2 regions of the Modestobacter sp. SSW1-42 genome follow, and region 2 is predicted to be linked to the other one. Evidence: riboswitches for the same ligand, from Rfam matches in the RefSeq annotation. Region 2 holds a riboswitch; the other holds the start of a gene.
What was found. Region 2 has a riboswitch for S-adenosylmethionine ahead of ACGBYP_RS13250 (aminotransferase class V-fold PLP-dependent enzyme). Riboswitches for the same ligand answer to the same signal wherever they lie in the genome.

Region 1: it holds a riboswitch for S-adenosylmethionine, as region 2 does, so the genes downstream of both, thrC (threonine synthase) here and ACGBYP_RS13250 (aminotransferase class V-fold PLP-dependent enzyme) in region 2, are expected to answer to the same signal.

The regions. Positions count from the first base shown of each region.
Region 1 is NZ_JBISCA010000004.1:458,436-462,838, forward strand. It holds gene ACGBYP_RS16490 (ABC transporter permease) at 1-763, shown strand, start outside; gene ACGBYP_RS16495 (HAD family hydrolase) at 867-1,688, opposite strand; SAM riboswitch class I at 1,748-1,873, shown strand; gene thrC (threonine synthase) at 1,886-3,187, shown strand; gene ACGBYP_RS16505 (cold-shock protein) at 3,380-3,580, shown strand; gene groL (chaperonin GroEL) at 3,833-4,403, shown strand, end outside.
Region 2 is NZ_JBISCA010000003.1:608,726-613,128, reverse strand. It holds gene ACGBYP_RS13260 (endo-1,4-beta-xylanase) at 1-1,665, shown strand, start outside; gene ACGBYP_RS13255 (NADPH-dependent FMN reductase) at 1,756-2,256, opposite strand; SAM riboswitch class IV at 2,322-2,434, shown strand; gene ACGBYP_RS13250 (aminotransferase class V-fold PLP-dependent enzyme) at 2,468-3,844, shown strand; gene ACGBYP_RS13245 (DUF1684 domain-containing protein) at 3,882-4,403, shown strand, end outside.

The sequences.
Region 1 (4,403 bases), on a different contig from region 2:
CATCGGGGTGTTCGCGCTGATGGCCGCGCTGCCGCTGATCCTGATCGGCGCGCTGGCCCTGGGCGGTGCCGAGGAGGCCGAGGAGAACGCCCGGGTCAACCTGGTCGACGTCGCGACCGCGAGCGGGCTGAACCTGACCCTGTTCACCCTCTTCGCCACCAGCGGGTTCTTCCTGGTCGTGGTGTTCGCGCTGTTCTTCGGCGACACCGTGGCCAGCGAGGCGTCCTGGGGGTCGCTGCGCTACGCGCTGGCCACCCCGGTGCCGCGGGCCCGGCTGCTGCGGCAGAAGTGGCTGGCCGCGCTGGTCATGTCGGTCGGCGCGATGCTGACGCTGGTCCTCGTCGCCCTGGTCGCCGGCGGCATCGCCTACGGCTTCGATGCCGTCCAGACCCCGGTCGGCGTCGCGCTCGACCAGCGGACCGGGCTGGTGCGGTTGGCCGGGATGGTCGGCTTCCTCGTCGTCCACCTGCTGATCGTCGGGACGCTGGCGTTCTGGATCTCGACCCTCACCGACGCCCCGCTGGCGGCGGTCGGCGGCGCGGTGTTCACCACCGTGGTGTTCGCGGTGCTCGAGGCGGTGGAGCAGCTCGGCGCCATCCGTGACTGGTTCCCGACGGCGTTCGGGTTCGCCTGGACCGACCTGCTGCAGACCCCGGTCGACTCCGGCGACCTGTTCCGCGGCGTCGTCCAGGGGCTGGCGTGGTCGGCGCTGTTCACCGCCCTCGCCTTCCGCCACTTCGCCCGCAAGGACGTCACGAGCTGATGCACAGACGGTGATCAGGTCACCTGATCACCGTCTGTCCTACCTCACCAGCGTTGGTGCGGTAGGACAGTCTCTGATCAGGTGACCTGATCCAACTCCGGGGTCAGAGCGAGGCGCGGACGGCCTGGGCCCAGCCCTCGCCCATGTGCGCCTCGGTCACCGAGACGTTGGCCAGGGCGGCGATCCGCTCGGCCATGCCGCGTACCGCGGCCCCGTTGGCGGTGATGAACAGCCGCCCCACCGCGGCGGCCATCTCCAGGTCGCTGACGCTGTCGCCCACCGCGACGGCGTCCTCGGCGGTGAGCCCGCGGCGGGCGAGGTCCCAGCGGATCGCCTCGCCCTTGCTGATCCCGCGCGGCATCAGGTGGTAGACGTGCGGCGGCAGCGCCCCGTCGGCCAGGGTCATGTCCGGGGTGACCGGCACCTCGCCGTTGTCGTTCATCGTCAGCCAGCCCCAGCCGCGCTCGGCCAGCCAGGCGTCGACCGCCGCGGCGTCCACCCGTCCGCGCAGCAGCGCGTCGGCGGAGTGGGTGGCGTGCCAGGGCGCGTGCCACTCGACCCGGCCCGGGTGGTCGGCCATCAGCTCCTCGACGACGCCGAGCTCGGCCAGCACGTCGACCGGCTCGCGGCCGGCGTACTGCTCCGGCAGGGCACCGGTGAGCAGCCGGCTGCGCGTGCCGCCGTCCCAGGTGACCAGCGAGCCCAGCTCGGCGATCGCGCCGTCGGCGGCGAAGACCCGGGCGGTCTCCATCAGCTGGGTGGCGGTGCGGCCGCTGACCAGCACGAGCGGGACGCCGGACCGGTGCAGCTGCAGCAGCGCGTCGGCCGCCGCGGAGGTCCACCCACCGCCCGCCGCCGTCCAGAAGGACCCGTGCGGGCCCACCATCGTGCCGTCGAGATCGGTGTAGACGATGCGGGTGGCCACCGGCCCATCCTGTCGGTGCCGAGGACCGGCGGTGGGCGCGGGTAGAGTCCGTGTCGTTCCACTCATCCAGAGGGGCAGAGGGACACGGCCCGATGAAGCCCCGGCAACCGCCGTCGCACTCCCGCGACGGAAGGTGCCAATTCCGTCTCGCGCGGCTCGACGGCCCGGCGCGGGGAAGATGAGGAGGTAGTCGTCGCATGACCATGACCGCTCCCGGCTCCGCCCAGGCTGACGTCACCGAGGGTGGGCCGGTCCCGCCGAACCCCGCCCGCGGGCTCGTCTGTCGCAACTGTGGCGCCACCTTCGGCCTGATCGCCGAGCACGCCTGCGCCGAGTGCTTCGGCCCGCTCGAGGTCGACTACGACAAGGACCTCATGCGGGCGGTCACCCGCCAGCAGATCGAGGCCGGCCCGCAGAACATCTGGCGCTACGTGGCGCTGCTGCCGGTGGGCCACAACCCCGCCGACCGGGTCACCCTCGACCCGGGCATGACGCCGCTCGTGCAGGCCGACCGGCTCGCCGCCGAGCTCGGCCTCACCGGCGGGCTGTGGGTCAAGGACGACTCGGCCAACCCCACGCACTCCTTCAAGGACCGGGTGGTCAGCCTGGCCGCCACAGCCGCGAAGACCTTCGGCTACGCCAAGATCGCCTGCGCCTCGACCGGCAACCTGGCCAACTCGGTGGCCGCGCACGCCGCCCGGATGGGGCTCCCCTCGTTCGTGTTCGTGCCCAGCGACCTCGAGCCCGGGAAGATCACCCAGTCCGCGGTCTACGGGCAGGCGCTGGTCGCCGTCGACGGCAACTACGACGACGTCAACCGGCTGACCAGCGAGCTCGCCGAGACCGACGAGTTCGAGGACACCGCCTTCGTCAACCAGAACGTCCGGCCGTACTACGCCGAGGGCTCGAAGACGATGGGCTACGAGATCGCCGAGCAGCTGGGCTGGCGCATCCCGGCCCAGGTGGTCATCCCGATGGCGTCGGGCTCGCTGCTGACCAAGGTCGACAAGGCCTGGCGCGAGCTGGTCGCCGCCGGCATCGTCGAGGACACCGAGTGGAAGATCTTCGGCGCCCAGTCGGCCGGCTGCGACCCGATCGCCACCGCGTTCGACAACGGCTGGGACGTCGTGAAGCCGGTCAAGCCCACCGGGATCGCCAAGTCGCTGAACATCGGCAACCCCGCCGACGGCCCCTACGCGCTGGACGCCATCCGGCGCACCGGCGGCTCGGTCGGCCGGGTCGGTGACGCCGAGATCATCGCCGGCATCCGCGACCTGGCCCGCACCACCGGGGTCTTCGCCGAGACCGCCGGCGGCGTCACCGTCGCGGTGCTGCGCCAGCTGGTCGAGCGCGGCCTGCTCGACCCGGCGCAGGAGACCGTCGTCCTCAACACCGGCGAGGGCCTCAAGACCCTCGACCCGCTGCTGCCGGTGATCGGCCCGTCCCACCACGTGCAGCCCTCGCTGAAGTCGCTGCGCGAGGCCGGCCTCATCTCCTGAACGGCCGGCTCCTCCGGTCGTGGGCGAGTACCACGACCGGAGGAGTCGCGCGGCAGCAGGGTGACCTCGGACACCCTGCTGCTGTACCGTTCCGCGCGGTCAGCGTCCGACGTTCGTGATCACGGGCGGAAGCGCGACACCCGGCCCCGCGACTCCAAGGGGCCGTCCGCACGCACGAACGTGGGAGCACACGTGGCACAGGGCACCGTCAAGTGGTTCAACGCCGAGAAGGGCTTCGGCTTCATCGCCGTCGACGGCGGTCAGGACGTCTTCGTCCACTACTCGTCGATCCAGATGGACGGGTACAAGAGCCTCGAGGAGGGCCAGCGGGTCAGCTTCGAGGTCGTCCAGGGCGCGAAGGGTCCGCAGGCCGACGCCGTCCAGGCCGTCTGACCGCTGCCCCGCCACGAGGCCCGGTCCCCGCTCGGGGACCGGGCCTCGCTGCGTCCCAGGACCCCCCGTTCTTGCACTCGCCGGGGTCGAGTGCCAGACTTTGCACTGGCACTCGGAGCACCCGAGTGCCAACCAGGTCGGAACGGTGAGGTACCGGAACGTGGGCCGCAGGAGCGTCCACGGCGCCGGTGCCGTCCGTCGCGGGCGCCGGACCCGGCCGTGCAGCGATCCACGCTCGGAGGACATCACCACATGGCCAAGATGATCGCGTTCAACGAAGAGGCCCGCCGCGGCCTCGAGCGGGGCATGAACCAGCTCGCCGACGCCGTCAAGGTGACGCTCGGCCCCCGTGGCCGCAACGTCGTGCTGGAGAAGAAGTGGGGCGCCCCCACCATCACCAACGACGGTGTGAGCATCGCCAAGGAGATCGAGCTCGAGGACCCGTGGGAGAAGATCGGGGCCGAGCTCGTCAAGGAGGTCGCCAAGAAGACCGACGACGTCGCGGGTGACGGCACCACCACCGCCACCGTGCTCGCCCAGGCCCTCGTCCGCGAGGGGCTGCGCAACGTCGCCGCCGGCGCCAACCCGATGGCCCTGAAGAAGGGCATCGAGAAGGCCGTCGCCTCGGTCTCCGAGTACCTCCTGTCGACCGCCAAGGACGTCGAGACCAAGGAGCAGATCGCGGCCACCGCCTCGATCTCCGCCGCGGACCCGGCCATCGGCGAGCTCATCGCCGAGGCGATGGACAAGGTCGGCAAGGAAGGCGTCATCACCGTCGAGGAGAGCAACACCTTCGGGCTCGAGCTCGAGCTCACCGAGGGCA
Region 2 (4,403 bases):
GGCTTCGAGCACGTGAGCACCGCGATCGACCCGCGGGAGACCGTCGGCCGCCCGTCGCAGCTCCTGACCAGGCACTTCAACGCGTTCACCCCCGAGAACGACGGCAAGCCGGCCGAGATCCAGCCGACCGAGGGCACCTTCACCTTCGGCGACCTGGACCGCCTGCTCGACTTCGCCGACGCCAACGGCGTCCAGGTCTACGGTCACGTGCTGGCCTGGCACTCCCAGACCCCGGACTGGTTCTTCCAGCGCAACGGCCAGTGGCTGACCAACAGCCCGGCCGACCAGGCGCTGCTGCGCCAGCGGCTGGACACCCACGTCAAGGCCATCGCCGACCACGTGAACGCCCGCTACCCCGACGGCGACAGCCCGATCTGGGCCTGGGACGTGGTGAACGAGGTCATCGAGGACCGCGACACCCCCAACCCGCACGACATGCGCAACAGCCGCTGGTTCCAGGTGCTGGGTGAGACCTTCGTCGACGACGCCTTCCGGATCGCGGACAAGTACTTCCCGGCCCAGAAGTTGTTCATCAACGACTACAACACCGAGATGCCGACCAAGCGGGCCGACTACCTCTCGCTGATCGCCGCGCTCAAGCAGCGCGGGGTGCCGATCGACGGGGTGGGCCATCAGGCGCACGTCGACTTCAGCCGCCCGATCGAGTGGCTGGACGCCTCCATGGACGCCGTCGAGGCGCTCGACCCGACCCTGCTGCAGGCGGTCACCGAGCTCGACGTGAGCACCTCGGCCGAGAACTTCGGCGCCGACGTCAGCTCCGGCACCACGCCCCAGCACCGCCCGGGCATGGCCGACCAGGCACAGGCGGAGCTCGAGAACGGCTACTACTACCGCGACCTGTTCGCCATGCTGCGGACGCACGAGGAGTCGCTGGAGTCGGTCACCTTCTGGGGGATCAGCAACGCCCGCAGCTGGTTGCGCACCTGGCCGGCGGCCCGCCCGTGGGAGGCGCCGCTGCCCTTCGGTGACGAGCTGGAGGCCAAGCCCGCCTACTGGGGCATCGTCGACCCGACGAAGCTCGCCGCGCGCCCGAGCGACCAGCTCGCACCGCGCATCGCCGGGCACGACACCGTGTACGCCACGTCCACGAGCACCCAGGGCGCGAAGGTGACCTACACGGTCGAGGCCGGGGACACCCGGGACGGCGCCGTCACGCCGGTCTGCACCCCGCCGTCGGGTTCGCTGTTCCCGATCGGCACCACGAAGGTCACCTGCACCGCCACCGACAAGGCCGGCAACAAGGCCAACCCGGTGAGCTTCGACGTGGTGGTCACCGCGCCGCCCACGACGACCGACCTGTACTCGCAGGTCAACAACGGGTCGGTCGTCCGGGCCAACGTGAAGCAGAACGTCCAGGTGGTCGTGCAGTTCGGCAACAAGGGCACGGGGAAGCTCGTGGGCAGCACCTTCGCCTACAGCTGCACCCAGAAGTCCGGTCCGGCCATGAAGCTGGAGCTGGCCCCCGGGTCCGCCCAGCAGGTCACCAACCGCGACTACCCGGCCGGGCAGAACGCCGACTTCCAGCTGCGCGGCACGCCCACGCAGGTCGGGACGGCGACGTTCGACTGCACGCTGACCATGACCGACGCCTTCGGGGCGAAGGTGACCAGCACGAACACGGTCACCATCGACGTCCGGAAGTGACCGCTCGTCCGGGGCGCTGACCGCGCCCCGGACGGCACCCCGACAGGCCGAGGCCCTCGCTCACACCGGTGAGCGGGGGCCTCGTGCCGTTCAGTCGCGGCCGGCGGTGCGGGCCGCGGCCACCTGCCGGCGGGCCACGGCAGCCCAGTCCTCGAGCGGGCCGGGGGCGTCCCAGACCCGGTCGACCAGGTACAGCCCCCGGGTGGGGGTGGTCGCGCCCAGCTCCACCAGCACCGGCTTGAGCAGCAGCTCCGGGGCCAGGGCGTGCGTCGGTCCGCCGCCGAGCATGAGCGGGACGGCGACCACCCCGGCCAGGTCGCCGGTGCCCACCTGGTCCAGGAAGAGCTTGAGCAGCCCGGTGTAGGTCGCCTTGTAGGTGGGGCTCGCGACGACGGCGACCTCGGCCCGGCGCAGGGCGTCGACCGCCTCGGTGACCGCCGGGTCGCCCCAGGACAGCAGTCCGGCACCGAGGTCGACGACGTCCACGACCCGGTCCGGCGGCGCGCCGGTCAGCTCGTGCACGACCCGTTCGGCGGCGGCGCGGGTGCGGGAGTTCGGCTTGGGGTTGCCCACGACGGCGATGGTGGTCACGACTCATACCTCACCATGTCGATGAGGATTGACGACATGAGGGCCGCTGTGCCACTCTCGGCCCAGGTCACGAGTGCCAGCGTTCAGCCCCGGCTTGCTGGCCGGCAACCCTCCTCCGCGAGCGGGTGCCCCGGGTGACGACCTGGCGACTGCACCCCGCAGCCGCAAAGCGCGGACCCGTGCCCGGGTCCCCGGACCCAGGAGCACCCTCATGTCCCACGCCGTCCTCTGTGCGCCCGCCGCCCCCGTCGCCGGCGCCGCGCCGCTGCTGCCCGTGGTGGGCGCGCAGACCCGGGTCCCGCTCGTGCCCGGCGGCACCACCCGCTACGTCGACCTCGACGCCGCCGCCAGTGCCCGCGCGCTCCAGTCGGTCGCCGACCGGGTCGCCGAGGCGCTGCCGCTCTACGCCAGCGTCCACCGCGGCGCCGGGTACCTCTCCCAGGTGTCCACCGCGCTCTACGAGTCGGCGCGGGCCACCGTCGCCGGCTTCGTCGGCGCGCGGGCGGACGACGTCTGCGTGCTCACCCGCAACAGCACCGACTCGCTCAACCTGCTCGCCGGCGCCGTCCCGGACGGGGCCGCGGTGCTGGTGCTCGACTGCGAGCACCACGCCGACCTGCTGCCCTGGCAGCGCCGCGGCCCGGTGACCGTGCTGCCGACCGGCGACACGGTGGTGGCGACGCTGCGCGCCCTCGGCGCCGAGCTGGCCGCCGCGCCGTACGCGCTGGTCGCGGTCACCGGCGCCTCCAACGTGACCGGGGAGTCGCTGCCGCTGCACGAGGTGGTGCAGCTGGCGCACGCCGCCGGCGCCCGGGTGGTCGTCGACGGGGCGCAGCTGGTCCCGCACCGCCGGTTCTCCCTGGCCGGTTCCGGCGCGGACTACGTCGTGCTCTCCGGGCACAAGACCTACGCACCGTTCGGCTCCGGCGCCCTGGTGGGCCGCCGCGACTGGCTGGACGCCGCACCCGCGTACCTGGCCGGCGGCGGCGCGGTCACCGAGGTGACGGTGGCGGAGACCAGCTGGGCCGCGGCGCCGCACCGGCACGAGGGCGGCTCGCCCAACGTGCTGGGCGCGGTCGCCCTGGCCGCCGCGTGCGACGCGCTGGCCGCCCTGCCCGCCGGTGCCCTGGAGGAGCACGAGCGGGCGCTGCGCACCCGGCTGACCGAGGGCCTGGCCACGCTGCCCGGCGTCCGGGTGCTGCGGATCTGGGCCGACTCCGACGAGCCGACCGGCGTCGTCTCGTTCACCGTCGCCGGGGCCGACCCCGGGCTGGTGGCCGCCTACCTGTCCGCCGAGCACGGCATCGGCGTGCGCGACGGCCGGTTCTGCGCGCACCCGCTGGTCACCCGGCTCGGGGTCCCGGACGGGGCGCTGCGGGCCAGCGTCGGGGTCGGCAGCACCCTCGCCGACGTCGACCGGCTGGTCACCGCGCTGGACGCCTGGCTGAGCGAGGGACCACAGGCGGACTACGCGCAGGTCGCCGGGCGTTGGCAGCCGGTGAACGACCCCCGGCCGCCGGCCGGCCTGGCCGGCGCCGACCCGGCCGCCGTCGCCCGCGGCGCCGGCTGCGGGCCGGCGACGGCCTGAACGCCCGGCCCCGACACCCCCGACCCCAGGAGCGCCGATGACCGTCACCGAGAGCCCGACCTTCGCCGAGGAGTGGGCGGCCTGGCACGCCCAGCACGAGGCCGTGCGCGCCGACGGCCACGGCTTCCTGGCCATCACCGGCCTGACCTGGCTCACCGACTCCCCGCAGCGGGTGGCCGGGATCCCGGGGCAGTGGTGGGCCGGCCCGGGCGGCCCGGTCGTGCGGCTCGCCGACGGCGAGGAGCTCGTCGTCGACGGCACGGCCGTACACGGTGAGCACGCGTTCGGCGAGGTCCCGGAGCGCGGCGGGGTCGACGCGGTCGCCGGTGACGTCGTCATCGAGGTCGCCCGCCGGGGCGGGGCCGACGTCGTCCGGCCGCGGGACCCGGCCAACCCGGTGCTCGCCGCCTACACCGGCACCCCGGCGTACGAGGCGGACCCGCGCTGGCGGGTGACGGGCACCTACGTGCCCTTCGACCAGCCCCGGCCGACCACCGTCGGTTCGGTCGTCGAGGGCCTCGAGCACGTCTACGACGCCCCCGGCCGGATCGAGTTCACC